One region of the Afifella aestuarii genome, then DNA from elsewhere that is predicted to be linked to it. Evidence: predicted binding sites of a transcription regulator. Region 1 holds the regulator's gene; each other region holds the start of a gene.
What was found. The regulator PhoB, encoded in region 1, activates phosphate uptake and scavenging genes when phosphate is short. The targets are predictions, from matches to a motif close to TGTCATNNANCTGTCAT.

Region 1 (4,211 bases):
GGAAAAATCTCCGACATTTTTGCAGGTCACGGCGTGACGCACACGTTGAAGGCGCCGGAGAACGAGAGCCAGTTCGACAAGACGCTGGAGGCGGCGCGGGCGGCGAAGGACGGCGATCTCATCGTCACCAATTTCATCGATTTCGACCAGATCTTCGGCCATCGCCGCGATCCGGCCGGCTATGCGGCGGCGCTCGAAGCCTTCGATCGCCGCCTGCCGGAGCTCTTTGCGCTGTTGAAGCCGGGCGATCTCGTCATCCTGACGGCCGATCACGGCAACGACCCGACCTGGGTGGGCACCGACCACACACGTGAAACCGTGCCGGTTCTGGCCTTCGGTCCGGGCATCGAAGGGCGTCCGGCGGGCGAGCTTTCGACCTATGCCGATGTCGGCCAGACGCTGTCGGCACATCTTGCCCTGCCGCCTCTTGCCGCGGGCGCGAGCCTGATCTGAGGCGATTTCGCCGGTGAATATCGCCTTTCGGTTCAAGGCGGCGGGTTGACCTTGGTGCCGTGACCCATTTCACCCAGGGTGAGACAGAAGCCGCCGACGAACAAGAGACGAGAAGGAGAGGGGCGTGGACGCTTCAACGAGACGGGATGTGACCGTCGTCGATCATCCGATGGTGCAGCACAAGCTGACGATCATGCGCGACAAGGGCACGTCCACGGCGAGTTTCCGCCGCCTGTTGCGCGAGATTGCAGCACTTTTGACCTATGAGGCGACGCGCGACCTGGAATTGACGACGACGACCATCGAGACGCCGCTCGCCACGATGGAGGCGCCGACCCTGGCCGGCAAGAAGCTCGTCTTCGCCTCCATCCTGCGCGCCGGCAACGGCCTTCTGGAAGGCATGCTCGATCTGGTGCCGGCGGCCCGCGTCGCCCATGTCGGGCTCTACCGCGATCCGGAGACGCTGCAGCCGGTGGAATATTACTTCAAGGCGCCGGAAGATCTGCACGAACGCGTCGTCATCGCCGTCGATCCGATGCTGGCGACGTCAAATTCCGCAATCGCCGCGATCCAGCGCCTGAAAGAGCGCGGGGCGAAGGACATCCGCTTCGTCTGCCTGCTCGCCGCGCCCGAAGGCGTGGAACGCTTCCGTGCCGCCCATCCGGACGTGCCGGTGGTGACGGCCGCGATCGACAGCCATCTGAACGAGCACGGCTATATTCTGCCGGGCCTCGGCGATGCCGGCGACCGCATGTACGGGACGAAATAGGGTTTTTCGGCGAGTTGCCTGCTGGACGCTCTTCCCCTCGACTTGAGGATGACGAGCGCATCTGACGCAAGGGCGTTGCAGCGGGCGCCTCTCCCCAGAGGGGAGAGGAAGGGAGCCTGCCGCAGGCCCTGTTCTTCAGTTGCAGCGATGAGGGAGGGGACGCGCTTCCTGGCCGACGTCGGAGCGAAGCCACACGGGAACGAAGAAGCTCTCGCCTCCTCATCACCGCAGATCCCGGCGGGACTGTCCCGAAAAAATCAGGTCGTGACGAACTGTTCGTTGAGGGCGTAGCCGGCGCCGCGGACGGTGCGGATCGGGTCGCGCATGCGGCCGCGGTTGATCGCCTTTCTGAGGCGGCCGACATGCACATCGACGGTGCGTTCGTCGACATAGACGTCGCGGCCCCAGACGCCGTTCAAGAGCTGCTCGCGGGTGAAGACGCGTCCCGGGCTGCGCATCAGGAATTCCAGAAGCCGGAATTCCGTCGGGCCGAGATGGATCTCGCGGCCCCCGCGGAAGACGCGGAAGGTGCCGCGGTCGAGTTCGAGATCGCCGGCGGCGAGCTTGTCGGCGACCATTTCCGGACGCGTGCGGCGCAGGAGCGCCTTCACGCGGGCCATCAGCTCCGGCACCGAGAAGGGTTTGACGACATAATCGTCGGCGCCGGTGGCGAGCCCGCGGATGCGCTCGTCTTCCTCGCCGCGCGCCGTCAGCATGATGACGGGGAGTTTTGCGGTCGCCTCGCGCATTCGAACGCGTCGGCAGAGTTCGATGCCGGAAAGGCCCGGCAGCATCCAATCGAGGACCAGGAGGTCGGGCGCCTCTTCCAGAAGGCGCAATTCCGCATCGTCGCCGCGCCCGACCGTGTCGACGGAATAGCCTTCCGCCTCCAGGTTGTAGCGCAGAAGCAGCGTCAGCGGTTCTTCATCCTCGACGACGAGAATCCGGGGCACCTGCATGGCTCACTCCGTCAACCCGCGGACGGCGCAGTCGCCGCGCGTTCCATCTGCTTGCCGGTGACGAGATAGGTGATCGTCTCGGCGATATTGGTGGCGTGGTCGCCGATGCGCTCGATGTTCTTGGCGCAGAAGAGAAGATGCGTGCACATGCCGATATTGCGCGGATCTTCCATCATGTAGGTGAGCATCTCGCGAAACAGCGACACATACATGGCGTCGATCTCGTCGTCGGAGCGCCACACCGAGATCGCCTTCTGCACGTCGCGCGAGCCATAGGCGTCGAGCACGTCCTTGAGCTGGCGCAGGCCGAGGCTGGCGAGATGTTCGACACCGCGGCGAAGCTGGTGGTTCATCCGCTGGTCTTCGATGGCGAGCGCGCGCTTGGCGATGTTCTTGCCGAGGTCGCCGACGCGTTCCAGATCGTGCGAGATGCGGATCGCGGCGACGGTTTCGCGCAGATCCTGAGCCATCGGCTGGCGCTTGGCGATGACGAGGATCGCCCGCTCTTCGATCTGGTAGTGCATCTGGTTGATCTGGCGGTCGCCGAGGATGACGTCCTGGGCGAGCTGCGCATTGGTGCTCAACAGCGCATTCACCGCCTCGTCGAGCTGCTGTTCGACGAGACCGCCCATTTCGGCGATGGAGCGGGCGAGTTCCCGCAATTCCTCGTCATAGGAGGTGACGATATGTTCAGACACGGGGCTCACTCCTCTCCCGATTAGCCGAAGCGGCCTGTGATGTAGTCCTGGGTGCGCTTGTCGGTGGGGTTGGTGAACATCATGTCCGTCGGCCCCTCCTCGACGAGATAACCCAGATGGAACATGGCCGTGCGCTGCGAGACGCGCGCCGCCTGCTGCATCGAATGCGTGACGATGACGATCGTATAGTTCTCGCGCAGTTCGTCGATCAGCTCTTCCACCTTGGCGGTGGCGATGGGGTCGAGTGCCGAGCACGGCTCGTCCATCAGGATGACTTCCGGGTTCACGGCGATCGCGCGGGCGATGCAAAGGCGCTGCTGCTGGCCGCCGGAGAGGCCGGTGCCGGGTTCGTCGAGCCGGTCCTTGACCTCGTTGAAGAGGCCGGCGCGCTGCAGGCTGGTGGCGACGATCTCTTCGAGGTCGCGCTTGCCGGAGGCGAGGCCGTGAATGCGCGGCCCGTAGGCGACGTTCTCGTAGATCGATTTCGGAAACGGGTTGGGCTTCTGGAAGACCATGCCGACCCGGGCCCTGAGCTCCACGACGTCGAGCGATTTGTCGTAGATGTTCTCGCCGTCGAGCGTGATGTGGCCGGAGACGCGCGCGATGTCGATCGTGTCGTTCATCCGGTTGAGGCATCTGAGGAAGGTGGATTTTCCGCAGCCGGACGGGCCGATCAGCGAGATCACCTGATTTTCCGGCACGTCGAGATCGACGTCGAACAGGGCCTGCTTTTCGGCGTAATGGACGGACACTTTCTCGGCGCGCATTTTCGGCACGGCGGCACTCTCCTGCGGCACTTCGGGCGGCGCTTTCGTCGCCGTGGCTTTGGCCGCGCTCGGGCTGTGGCTGATATCGTTCATGGCGAATTCTCCCAGTTACCAGCGCCGCTCGATGCGCTGGCGCAGCAGGATCGCGATCGCATTGAGGCTGATCATCAGACCAAGCAAGACGATGATGGCGGCATTTGTGCGGGCTTCGAAGAAATTGAAGTTCTCGTTGCCCTGCCAGAGATAGATCTGCACGGGCAGGGCCGTCGCCTGATCCATCGGGCTCGCCGGCACGCTGGCCACAAAGGCGTTCATGCCGATGAGAAGGAGCGGCGCGGTCTCGCCGAGCGCCTGGGCGACGCCGATAATGGTGGCCGTCAGAATGCCCGGAATGGCGAGCGGCAGGACATGGTGGAAGACCATCTGCGTTCGCGAGGCGCCGAGCCCGAGCGCCGCCTCGCGGATCGACGGCGGGATGGCGCGCAAGGTGCCGCGCGTGGCGATGATGATTGTCGGCAGCGTCATCAAGGTGAGGACGAGACCGCCGACGAGCGGCGCCGACAGG
Region 2 (4,211 bases), on a different contig from region 1:
CGGGTCGAGCAGGTCGGCACGCCGTTGGAGCTCTACCACCGGCCAGACAATTTGTTCGTGGCGAAGTTCATCGGCTCGCCCGCGATGAACATTCTAGCTGCCACCTTCAGCACCACGCAGGATGGGCTGCAGGTCGCGCCTGAAGGCGGCAGAGACTTCACTCTCCCACGCCCCGAGGGGATCGCCATTTCACAAGGCCCCGGCCATCTCGGTGTCCGCCCGGAAAGCCTCCGCCTCGCGGAAGCCGGCGACGACCCGCTGATCGAAGGCGAGGTGACGCTGGTGGAGCTTCTGGGCGAGGTCACGCTCGTCTACGTCGATATCGGCCGCCAAGACGATCCCGTGGTGGCGAAGCTTGCAGGCGAAGTGGCGGTCGAGCGCGGCAAAAGCGTGCGTCTTGCTGCCCATGCCGAAGATTTGCAGCTCTTCGACGCAAACGGCCGGGCCCTTCGATACGAAGGACTGCAGAAAGCCGCTTGACCGGCCGTTTTGCGGACGAACCACACGGGCGATCCCGCTCGGGCGAGGACGCATGGCGCCGCTCTCTTCTGCGGATGATCGCAGGAAGAGGCTCGAGCGCCCCTTTGCGACATCACTCGGCCTTCGGTTGCCGCGGCTTTTCCGCGGATGCGCGCCTCATGCGGCCGCGGCAAGCAGAGACGCGCTCTGGCGGTAGCTCAAGGCCTCCGCCACATGGATGCGGCGCACCTTTTCCTCCTGGTCGAGATCGGCAAGTGTGCGCGCGACCTTGAGGACGCGGTGGTAGCCGCGCGCCGATAAGCCCATCGCTTCCGCGGCATCGCGAATGAGACGGGCACCGGCCTCGTCTGGAGCTGCGACATCTTCCACCACGCGACTGCCGGCACGCGCATTGATGCGCAGGCCCGGCAGGCCGCGGGACATATAGCGCTCCGCCTGCATCGCACGAGCCGTCGCCACACGCTCGCGCACGGCCGCACTCGGCTCCGCCTCGGCGGGTCCGATCAGATCGATGGCAGAGAGTGCAGGCACCTCGATCCTGAGATCGATGCGGTCGATCAAAGGCCCGGAGAGCCGGGCCTGATAGTCGGCGGCGCAACGGGCGCCGCGCCGGCAGGTGTGCCCGGGCTCGCCCGCCATGCCGCAGCGACACGGGTTCATCGCCGCAATCAACTGAAATTCGGCCGGGTAGGTGACCCGGTGATTGGCGCGCGCGATGACGGCTTCGCCGGTCTCCAGTGGCTGGCGCAGCGAATCGAGGACGGCCGGGGTGAATTCCGGCAATTCATCGAGGAAGAGCACGCCGTGATGGGCAAGTGAGACCTCGCCCGGACGCGCATTGATGCCGCCGCCGACCATCGCCGCCATGGAGGCCGAATGGTGCGGTGCCCGATAGGGTCGCTGGCTCGACAGCCGCCCGCCGGCGAGCGTCCCAGCGATCGACGAGATCATCGACACGTCGAGGAGTTCGCGCGGCGCAAGCGGCGGCAGGATCGAAGGCAGCCGGCTCGCCAGCATCGATTTGCCGGCCCCCGGAGGGCCGATCATCAGCATGTTGTGGCCACCGGCTGCGGCAATCTCCAACGCCCGTTTGGCGCTCTCCTGACCGCGGATCTCTGAGAGATCGGGAAGGGCCTCGCTCGCGGCGCGAAGTGCGGGCTTGGGCTGGGACAGGACCTGACTGCCGGCGATGTGATTGGCGAGCGCAATCAGGCTCTTCGGCGCCAGAATGGCGAGTTCTTCGCCGGCCCACGCAGCCTCCCCTCCGCAGGCGGCGGGGCAGATGAGCCCCTTCTTCAGCGCATTGGCGCTGATGGCGGCCGGCAGCACACCCGCCACCGCTTCGATGCGACCGTCGAGGCCGAGTTCCCCAAGAACCACGTGATCGCTGACGGCATCGGCTGGAATGGCGCCCATTGCCGCCATCAGGGCGAGCGCAATCGGCAGATCATAATGGCTGCCTTCTTTCGGAAGGTCTGCCGGGGCGAGATTGACGGTGATGCGCTTGGCCGGAAGCGCGAGACCCGACGCATGAATCGCCGCCTGCACACGTTCCCGGCTTTCCGCCACCGCCTTGTCGGGCAGGCCGACAATGTTGAAGAGCGTGCGCCCCGGCGCGATCAGCACCTGGACATCGACGGGGATCGCCTCGACCCCGCGAAAAGCCACTGTCGTAACACGAGAAACCATCGCCACCACCCCCGTTCTGATTGCAGAATGACTCAGCTTTCGGAAGATGACAAGAACGAAAAAGGAACACGATCCGAGAGGCGCACCTGTTGCGCAAGAGAAACAATATGAAACGCATCAGTCACTTTTTTGCGTTTCCAACCCGCCCGCCCTTGTCACGCCCATCTCTGGGGACTTTATGAAAAACACATGACATTCGCGGCGGATCGACGCTGCGCATGCGAACAGGCGGCCGGGGCACATGGTCTGCGATTCGATTGAAAAGAGGCGCGCTTCGGCGCGCCTAAGGGCGTTTTTTGCGCCGGTTTGGGCATTTGTCGCCGGACCGGAAACGATGCATGCGCAAGCGGACCGGCGGTCCGTGGCGGGCACCGTCGATCTCAGCCGGGCAATCCCGTTTGCGCGCGGCGGGCGGCGGCTCTGCTTTGTCGATCCCTCCAGAAAAGACCGCGGGATCAAGGTGCGGCGACCGGATTACACGCTCGCCGACCAGCGCCGGTCAAAGGCCGCGTGGAAGCGTCTGCGACCGCTCGTGCGCTTCGACGACAACCGTCAGGACGAGCACATTCTGCGCCGCCTCGGTCAGGTCCGCGGCGAGGCAGCCTTCGCGCATGTGGCGCGGCAGTTCGGCTTCCTGCGTACAAGCCTCGGGATGGGGCTCTCGGTGGAGCTCATTCGCGACGGAGATGGCGAGATCTCACGCACGCTCGAAAGCTATCTGACGATCCACGGCTATTCCTCGGAATGTCAGGCGGCCGTTGAGACGTTTTGCGACCATCTCGTCACGTATCGCGTGCCGACGCGAAAAATCATGTTGTGCAATGTTCTCGTCCAGGAAGACGTCGACGGCCAAATCCGCCGGCTCGTCCTCATCGACGATTTCGGCACGACCAATTATTACCCCTTCTTTCTGCGCACCGACGCCTCGCAAGAACGCAAGGTGTTGCGCAAGGTCGACGATTTCGTCGCCCGCATTCACGGCTTCGTCGCCGGCGAGGTGATGCCGTCGGCCGTCTCGCTTCTCGACTGACTGAGCTCGCCCGGGCCAATCTTCGCCCGGGCAGATCTTGGCGCGGCAAGGCCTTCGCTGGCAGTTGCCCGTCAGCCCTTGCAGCGCTGTTCGATCGCGTCCCACACCATCGCAGCCGCATCGATATCCGAAAAACGCTGCAGCTCGCGGATGCCTGTGGGCGAGGTGACGTTGATCTCCGTCATCACGTCGCCGATCACGTCGATGCCGACGAGGATGAAGCCGCGCGCCTTGAGTTCCGGGCCGATGCGGGCACAGATTTCCCGGTCGCGATCGGTGAGTTCGGCGGCAACGGCCTTACCGCCGACATGCATGTTGGAGCGCGCATCACCCACCGCCGGGATCCGGTTGATCGCACCGGCGGGCTCGCCGTCGACAATGATGATGCGTTTGTCGCCCTTGCGAATCTCAGGCAGATAGCGCTGCACGACGAAGGGCTCGCGGAAGGTCGTTTCGAAAAGTTCGATCAGCGAGGACAGGTTTTCGTCCCCCTCGCTGATACGGAAAACCGCGGCACCACCATTGCCGTAGAGCGGCTTCAGGATGATGTCGCGGTGCTTTTCGCGGAAGGCGCGGATCGCTGCGATGTCGCGGGAGATCAGCGTCTCCGGCATCAGATCGGAAAATTCGGTGACGAAGAGTTTTTCCGGCGCGTTGCGCACATGGGCCGGATCGTTGACGACGAGGGTCTTCGGATGAACCCGCTCCAAGAGATGCGTCGCCGAGATATAGGCCATGTCGAATGGCGGATCCTGGCGCATCAGGACGACATCGAAATCTTCGAGCCCGAGCTGCTGTTCCGCCTCATCGAGCGCGTAATGACGGCCGACCTCGTCGGCAACGCTCACCGCCCGCATGCGGGCAAAGACGCGGCCGCCCTCCATCGAGAGGTGCCGCGGCTCGTAATAGAAGAGGCTGTGGCCGCGCTTTTGCGCCTCCAGCATCAGCGCGAAGGTCGTATCGCCGCGAATATCGATCTGAGCGATCGGATCCATCTGCACTGCGACTGAAA
Region 3 (4,211 bases), on a different contig from region 1:
GCCGTCCGAGAGGCCGTCGAGGCGGGTGCCGGCGCAACCATCATTTCCGAGCATGTGGTCGCAGCAGCGATCGCCTCCGGGCGGCTTCAATCCGTCCCCGTCGATCTGCCGCGCCGGGATTTTTCCGTGCTGCGCCATCCTGACCGTTATGCCAGCAGCGCGGCGCGGGCGCTGATTGGTCGATTGACCGATCAGAGCCGGGATGTTCTTTTGTCGCACGGTTGAGCAATTTCGGGTGAAAACGTGCGTCTGCCGCGGCGCTGGAGCGACAAACTAACCTTAAGGTCAGCCTCGCCCAAGCCAGATTGCATCAATTTCACCATCTGATACTTGAAATTTGATCAGAAGAATGGCTCATTCCTCCTCGCCTTTGCTGGTGGCTGGGCTTTGTGGCTGCCTTTGCAAAGGCGAATGTGCGTGCAGCCGGTCGTGCGAGACTGCATGAACGGCGCGATGATTGGCCTATGAGGTGCCGATTTCCTGCGGCACGTGTCGGGATTAAGAAGATGAGCGGTGTCACGGTGGATCAACCAAATGGCGACGAAAGTGCAGGAAATGCGCGCGCTTCGTCTGGATCTTCCATCCAGGTCCTGCATCGTTCGCTCGGCATCCTGGAAGTTCTGGCGGCGGCCGAGGGGCCGCTTTCTCTGACGGAAGTCAGTCGGAGCGTCGGTCTGCATAAAAGTACTGTTTTGCGCATTTTGCGCAGTTTGGCGGATGGCGGCTATGCGCTTTGGCGGCCGAAGACGCGCACCTGGAGCATCGGTCCGAGCCTCGCGCGTCTGCAGCCCGGTGCGCAATCGCGCGGCGAGCTGACGAGCCTCGCGCGTCCTATCATGCGCGATTTATGCGCCACCATCGGCCAGACGGTCCAAATTGCGACGCTGGTCGACGGCCAGATCTGCTACCTGGAAAAGGCGGAGCCGCAGGGTCGCCTTCCGTCTCACACGGTAAGCCATCGTCCCGCTCATTGCACGGCGCTCGGCAAGGTGCTCCTCGCCGGCTTGTCGCCGTCTGCCCTCGACGCGCTTCTGGCGCGTGTGGAAATCCGCTCCTTCACGGACAACACCATCACCGACGAGTCGAGATTGCGCCGCGAGATCGCTGCTGTCGCGGTGCAGGGCTATGCCGTCGACGACCGCGAATTTCGCCCGGCAACGGTGTGCACGGCCGCGCCGATCCGCGATGCGAGCGGCAATGTGCTTGGCGGGCTCGGCGTTTCGGTCGCCGGCATGGATGCACGCGGTGCCGCGTTCGCCGCCATCATCCAGCGCAACATGGCGGCTGCCCGGCAAATTTCGAGTCAGCTCGGCTGGAATTTGACGAGCGAGGCCGCCTGAGGGGCGCCGGTCAAAACCCAATTTCGATCGCACGCGTGCGGATCCTTTCACCTGTCATCGCCTTGCCATGGAGGCGTCATATCGCTTCTCCTCATTTGAGCGAGGGGCTTCTCCATGGGTATGCGGGCATTTCAGGCGCCGGGCCGTTTCTGGCGCGGCAATCTTCACACACATTCTAATCGCTCGGACGGGGGGCTTCCGCCTGAGGCGGTCTGCGCCCATTACCGCGACGCCGGCTACGATTTTCTCTGCCTGTCGGATCATTTTCTCAGCCGTTTCGATTTTCCGGTCACGGATACGCGGCCGTTTCGCCGCGGTGGTTTCACGACGCTTCTCGGTGCCGAACTTCATGCCGATGCAACCAGCCATGGCGAGCTGTGGCATATCTTGGCCGCCGGGTTGCCTGAAGATTTCGAGCCGACTGGCAAGGATGAAGACGGGCTCGCGCTCGCGAAGCGGGCCCGCGAGGCGGGCGCCTTCCTCGGGATCGCCCATCCGCAATGGTCCGGTCTCACGATCGAAGACGGCCGCGCGATGGCGGCGCATGCCCATTCCGTCGAGATCTACAATTACACCTGCGATCTCGAAACCGCGCGTGCAGACGGGACCTATCTTCTCGATGAGCTTCTGAACGAAGGTTATGCGCTCTCCGCCTATGCGGCCGACGATACGCATTTCAAATATGAGGAAGGGCTCGCAGCCTGGGTGATGGTGAAGGCTGCGGAGAACACGCCTGAAGCGCTCTTGGAGGCACTGAAGGACGGCCTTTTCTACTCCAGCCAGGGTCCTGTGATCGAAGGGTTTTCCATCGCTGACGGCGAGGTCGCGGTGGAATGCTCGCCCGCGGTCAATGTCGCCCTTGTCGGTCGCGGCGCGAAATCGGAGAACCAATGGGGGCGGGACCTGACGCGTGTACGCCTGTCGAGCGAGCGTTTCGAAGGTGATTGGTTCCGCCTCATCGTTGCCGATGCGGCCGGGCGCCTTGCCTGGTCGAATCCGGTCCGGTTCGACTGAGGCTCTCTGAGGCTCGGGCTCAATCTCCGGTGTAGCCGTTCGGGTTCTCGCTCTGCCACCGCCAGTGATCGCGGCACATGGCGTCGAGGTCCAGATCGGCCTGCCAGCCGAGAAGTTCGGCTGCGAGCTTCGGGTCGGCGTAGCATGTGGCGATGTCGCCGGCGCGGCGCTCCACGATCTCGTAAGGGATCGACCGGTTGGTGGCTCGCCGCCAGGCCTTCACGGTGTCGAGGACGCTGTAGCCCCGGCCGGTGCCGAGATTGATCGGCCGGTGCGTGCCGGGCGCCACCCCGCCGGAAAGAAGCGCTTCCGTCGCCTTCACATGAGCCCGGGCGAGATCGACGACATGGATGTAATCGCGCACGCCGGTGCCGTCGTGGGTCGGATAATCGCCGCCGAAGACGCGCAGATGTTCCCGCCGCCCGACCGCGACCTGGGCGATATAGGGAAAGAGATTGTTCGGAATGCCCATCGGATCTTCGCCGATGAGTGCGCTCTCATGGGCGCCGACGGGATTGAAATAACGCAGGCTGATCGCCTGCCAGGCCATGTCGGCGGCGACCGTATCGGTGATGATCTCCTCGATCATCATCTTGGTTCGACCATACGGGTTGGTGACCCCACCCACTGGAAAGCTCTCGTCGATGGGCACTGTCTGCGGTTCCCCATAGACGGTGGCCGAGGACGAAAAGACGAGCCGTGTCGCCGCGTGGCGGGCCATCGCCTCAAACAGCGAGACGGCACCGCCGACATTCACATCGTAGTAGGCGAGCGGCTTCTCCACGGATTCGCCCACGGCCTTGAGGCCCGCGAGATGGATGACGACGTCGATCGCGTTCTCAATGAAAACCCGGTCGAGAAAGGCGGCGTCGCGAATGTCACCGACGAGGAGCGGGATCTCCGACCCGGCGATCTGGCCGACACGGCGCGCAGCCTCGGGATGCGAATTGGCGAGATTGTCGACGATGACGGGCCGGTAGCCCGCCCGTGCCAGCTCGACCACGACATGGCTGCCGATATAGCCGTTGCCGCCAGCGACCAGAACGGTGGCCTGCATGCGCCCTCCCTCCGAAGCGTGTTCTTACGGCGCTTTCTCTAGCAGCAAACGCTTAGAATTGTATTTCGTCTCTCAACGCTTGCCGTGCGCAGCGCGCATAGTGGCCGCATGTCGAAATCGGGCCTCGTGCGGCCGTCCGAGACCGGGCATAGCCGTTGATCGGCAGGAAGCGGTTGTCAGGCGGCCCTGTCACCGCCTCGACGAGAGCATCCGTCCGATGAACCAGCCGAGTGCTCCCGCGGCGGCGATGCCCGCCCCCTTGCCGATCGCCTCGCGGTGCTCCGTTGCCCAGAGGGCTGGTGCCGTGTTCTGGGCCTTGACGTCGAAGCGGCCATGCGCGGCATAGGAGCCGGCGACGGGCTCGAAGAGATTGTCCGGCCGCTCGATCTCTGCCTCGGCGGCCATCTGCCCGTCATAGGCTCTTTCAGCCATCATCTTGTCGAGAAGGCCGGGCGCGACCCTCTGGCCCAGGATCGCCTGATAGGCGGAGCGGCCGACCCAGAGTTCGCGGCGCGGATGATGGGCGGCGAAATAAATGCCGTCTGCGGCCACTTCGGGCTGGAAAATTGGCGGTAGCGGCTGGGCTCGACGCGGCATCTTGTTGCGCGCCCAGTCGAATTGCGGCGTGTTCAAACCGGGCAGATGCACAACCGTGAGCTTGATCGCGGAATTGTCGTGGATGAGCTCGCAGCGCAGCGAATCCGTGAAGCCGACGATTGCGTGCTTGGCGGCGCAATAAGGCGCCTGCAATGGGATCGAGCGATAGGCGAGGGCAGAGCCCGTCTGGACGATCGTGCCGT
Region 4 (4,211 bases), on a different contig from region 1:
ACAATCTCGCTCTGGCAAAGCGCATGGATCGCACCGTCACGCTGAGAGACGGCAAGATCGTGCCTTACGAGGGCGCCTGAGGCGGGCGGCCATCGCAAGGCGTATGGCTGAACAACGTCGTGCCGTTTCGGCAGAACGCCCTGCCGACGATTTCAAATCCAAACGACTCTCTCCGAACATCGCCGGTTGAGCGCGCATGCCACTCGGCTTTTACGCCCTTGGCGCGTCGGCAGCCCGCACACGCTCTCCTCGGCCGGCTCCTATCACAATAGGCGCCGTACATCTGTGCGTTCAGTCCAAACGTGGGTCTGAGTGGCCGCGACGCCTCCGCTGATGGGCGTTCTGTGCCAGTGCCCGGCCTTTTCATCTACGGAAGTCCTGCGGCTGCGAGCCTTCCCAAAGAGCAGAGCCGCACGCCGTGAAAAGCCCAACAGGCACCGGGGTTGACAGAAATCAAAAAGCAGAACAAGTTGGGAACAAAGAGGGAGTATACGATGAATATCTTCGCTTCTGAGCTTCTGTCTTTCGCTGCGACCGTGGTGCTGACGGCCTCTTTATACGTTCTGAGCCTTGGGTTGTTTGCGCCCCTTTGAGGCCTTTTCCGCGCGAGCGGCGGCACCGGTTCGTAGGCTGCGATTCCGCAGGGAGGTGCCGTTGTTGGTGAGCAACCGGTGGCTCCTCGGCCGGTTTCATGGTGCTGGTCTCGGGTTGGGTGCGGGACGGCCGAGTGGGACGTGGTGGCCGCGTCGACCAGGGGCAATCAATCCGCGGTGCCGGATTTTCGCTGGGGTACAGGGAGACCACCTGACGGCTCTGTGTCCGGAATGGCGTTCGGCGCCGTGAAGGTGAAGAGCAGGAACTGTGTGACCTGGCCAAGCGGGTTGAAATTGTCGTCTGAGGCAAGGACGAGCGAAGGCTGGCCGTCGATCATCGGGCCAAAGCTCGCAGCCTCGATGTTGTCTATGTCGAGGCTGAAGGTTCCTTCATCGAGGACGAGCCAGGGCGTCTTTCGCACCGCGCGGACATCGCGATCCGAAATGCTTTCGAGGCCGGAAATGTCGTCCGCCTCGTCGAGGTCGACGACATAGAGGGCGATGTGGTTGCCGACGCCCGCCGCATAAGCGCGTTCGACGACGAGGAGCCGACCGTCGGCGAGCGCGAGAGCTTCTGAAACGCCATTGTCGGCGCCGCCGAGCGGGAATGCGGGGGCGCGAAAAATGGGATCGGTCTCGTAGACATACTCTGCGACGACGTTGCCGGAGGCGAGGTCGAAGACGATGATGCGCGACGGGCTCCCGGCGTAGAGCGTCGCCTGGCTGCCGTCCTGAATGAGCGCGTTTTCGGTGATGGCGTAGAGGCGTGTGTTGTCCGGGGAGAGGGCGATCGCCTCAAAGCCGAGATTGTCGCGCACACCCTGGGTGCCGTCGGGGCGGGTGACATCGTGGTGGGTGCCCGTGGGATTGGGCAGATAGGCGTCAGGCAAAGAGAGCTGGCCACTCGCGCGGCCGTCGAGGTCGGAAATGAAGATCGCCGGAGTGCCGTTCTCGTCGCCTTCGCTCGACCAGTAGAAATGTGTGCCGGCGGCGGCGAGCCTCAAAGCCTCTGGATCGATTTCGCCTGCAGAGAACTGGCCGCCACCCGGCGGCCTGAGGACATGCATCGACGTGACGTCCATTCCGTGGATACCGTCGGCGTCAAGGGTCAGGCGGAGCGTGTAATATCGTGCCGGTCCACGCTGCGCTCGGTCGTCTGAGAGTGCGTAAAACGTGTCGTTCGCCGCATCGTAGTCGAGGCCGGAGATTCCCCCAAAAGGCGTTCCTTCGACCTCAAGGTTTTTCGGCAATGTCAGGGCCCCGCGGAAGACGGGTGGGGGCAGGCTGCCGGCCTCTTCTGCCTCTCCCGGGCTCGACGCCGCGATGGCTCCGAGAATTACGAGGAGGAGAGGGAGGCGGCAGAGAGGGGAGAGTGAGGGCACGATAGGTCTTCGGGCGATTCGTACTGTTCCTAGGAAACGCAACTTGGCGACGGATCCATGACGGGACCATCGCGGGTTGGCTGACGTGGCGTCGCAGCGGGGTGGGGCGCAACGGCGACTGAGAGAGATGGGTGGGGACGAGGGTCGCTCGTGCCTGTCGCTCGGTCGCCAGCGGCGATACAAGAGGCGTGGAGGAGTTCACCCTTGGCACCGCATTTCATCCATCTCAATTGTCATTCAGCCTTTTCGCTGCTGGAGGGCGCGCTCCCGGTCGCAAAGCTCATCAAGCTCGCCAAGAGTGCGGGCATGCCCGCTGTGGGCGTGACCGATTCGGCCAATCTTTTCGGCGCGCTCGAATTCTCTCAAAAAGCCTCCGGCGCGGGGATCCAGCCGCTCATCGGCTGCAAATTGCCCGTGGCGTTGTCGGAGAACGTGGAGCGCCGCGCCGAACCGCACTTCCGGGCCGCCGGGCGTGAACATCTCTTCCTGCTCTGCGCCAACGAAACTGGCTGGCAGAACCTCGTTCATCTCGTCACCGCCTATTATCTCGGGGAAGAGTCCGCCGGGCTGCCGCTGACGGCGCCGCTCTTGCAGGCGTATGGCGACGGGCTTCTGGCGATGACGGGTGGCCATGATGGCGTGCTTTATCCCTCGATCTTCGCCAATCGCCCGGAGGATGCCGCCGGGCGGCTGACGGCGCTTCAGACGATTTTCCAGGACCGACTTTACGTAGCGATCGAGCGCCATGGATTGCAGATCGAGACAGCTGCCGAAGCGGGTGTTCTGGACCTTGCCTATGCGCGCGACGTGCCGATCGTTGCGACGAATGAACCGTTCTTCGCCAGCGAGGACGATTACGAATCGCATGATGCACTGCTGGCGGTCGCGGAAGGCCGCGTCGTCTCCGAAGACGATCGCCGGCAACTCACCCGCCAGCACGGCTTCTTGTCGGCCGAGGCGATGGCCGAGAAATTCACCGATCTGCCCGAGGCGATAGAAAACACCGTCGAAATCGCCGTGCGCTGCCAGATGCGGCCGAAGACGCGCCGTCCGATCTTGCCGCGTTTCGTCGGCGGGGCGGCTGCCGATGCCGAGACGGCGGAGGCGCACGAGGCGGCCGAGCTGCGCGAGCAGGCCGAAGCGGGCCTGAAGGCGCGTCTCGCGAAGCATGGCTGCGCGCCGGGCCTCAGCCTCGAAGACTACGAGAAACGTTTGAGTTTCGAGCTCGGCATCATCGAGAAGATGAAGTTCCCGGGCTACTTCCTGATCGTTTCCGACTTCATCAAATGGGCGAAGGAACACGGCATTCCGGTCGGGCCGGGCCGTGGTTCGGGCGCTGGTTCCGTGGTCGCCTGGTCGCTGACGATTACCGACCTCGATCCCTTGCGGTTCAATCTCCTCTTCGAGCGCTTCCTCAATCCGGAGCGTGTGTCGATGCCGGACTTCGACGTCGATTTCTGTCAGGAGCGGCGCGACGAGGTTATCACCTATGTCCAGGAGCGCTACGGCAAGGCGCAGGTGGCCCAGATCATCACCTTCGGAACGCTGCAGGCGCGCGCTGCCCTGCGCGATGTCGGCCGTGTGCTTGAAATGCCGTACGGCCAGGTCGACCGGCTCTGCAAACTGGTGCCGGCCGATCCGTCAAACCCGGTCACTCTGGCCCAGGCCGTCGCCGACGAACCGCGCTTTCAGGAAGAGATTGAGCGCGAGCCGGTGGTCGGTCGTCTGATCGACATCGCCACGCGGCTTGAAGGGCTTTATCGCCACGCCTCGACGCATGCCGCAGGTATCGTGATTGGTGACCGCCGGCTCGAGGAGCTGGTCCCGCTTTACCGCGACCCGCGCTCCAACCTGCCCGTCACCCAGTTCAACATGAAATGGGTGGAACAGGCCGGTCTCGTCAAATTCGACTTCCTCGGCCTCAAGACGCTGACTGTGCTCGACAAGGCGGTGCGTCTCCTGCGCAAACGCAAGATCGATTGCGACCTCGCGGCTTTGCCCCTCGACGATCCGACGACTTTCGCCATGCTCGCCCGCGGCGAAACGGTTGGCGTGTTCCAGCTGGAAAGTCAGGGCATGCGCCGCGCGCTTGTCGGTATGCGCGCCGACCGTTTCGAGGACATCATCGCTCTCGTCGCGCTCTACCGGCCGGGACCGATGGACAACATCCCGACCTACAACCGGCGCAAACACGGCGAGGAAGAGCCGGATTACCTCCTGCCCGAACTCGAGCCGA

Region 2: a site for PhoB is predicted at 2,348-2,364, ahead of EO094_RS00590 (YrbL family protein). Genes of this name have one in related genera too.
Region 3: a site for PhoB is predicted at 1,404-1,420, ahead of EO094_RS04965 (CehA/McbA family metallohydrolase). Genes of this name have one in related genera too.
Region 4: a site for PhoB is predicted at 2,022-2,038, ahead of EO094_RS16300 (esterase-like activity of phytase family protein). Genes of this name have one in related genera too.

What each region holds. Positions count from the first base shown of each region.
Region 1 covers NZ_SAUF01000002.1:302,808-307,018, forward strand. Annotated here, with positions in the region: gene EO094_RS09875 (phosphopentomutase) at 1-453, shown strand, start outside; gene upp (uracil phosphoribosyltransferase) at 578-1,222, shown strand; gene phoB (phosphate regulon transcriptional regulator PhoB) at 1,480-2,175, opposite strand; gene phoU (phosphate signaling complex protein PhoU) at 2,193-2,879, opposite strand; gene pstB (phosphate ABC transporter ATP-binding protein PstB) at 2,900-3,646, opposite strand; gene pstA (phosphate ABC transporter permease PstA) at 3,755-4,211, opposite strand, start outside.
Region 2 covers NZ_SAUF01000001.1:142,311-146,521, forward strand. Annotated here, with positions in the region: gene EO094_RS00580 (ABC transporter ATP-binding protein) at 1-480, shown strand, start outside; gene EO094_RS00585 (YifB family Mg chelatase-like AAA ATPase) at 637-2,169, opposite strand; gene EO094_RS00590 (YrbL family protein) at 2,504-3,199, shown strand; gene gshB (glutathione synthase) at 3,271-4,211, opposite strand, start outside.
Region 3 covers NZ_SAUF01000001.1:1,072,929-1,077,139, forward strand. Annotated here, with positions in the region: gene EO094_RS04955 (LysR family transcriptional regulator) at 1-225, shown strand, start outside; gene EO094_RS04960 (IclR family transcriptional regulator) at 507-1,340, shown strand; gene EO094_RS04965 (CehA/McbA family metallohydrolase) at 1,455-2,354, shown strand; gene galE (UDP-glucose 4-epimerase GalE) at 2,374-3,411, opposite strand; gene EO094_RS04975 (SDR family oxidoreductase) at 3,601-4,211, opposite strand, start outside.
Region 4 covers NZ_SAUF01000005.1:461,589-465,799, forward strand. Annotated here, with positions in the region: gene EO094_RS16295 (ABC transporter ATP-binding protein) at 1-80, shown strand, start outside; gene EO094_RS16300 (esterase-like activity of phytase family protein) at 761-1,975, opposite strand; gene dnaE (DNA polymerase III subunit alpha) at 2,180-4,211, shown strand, end outside.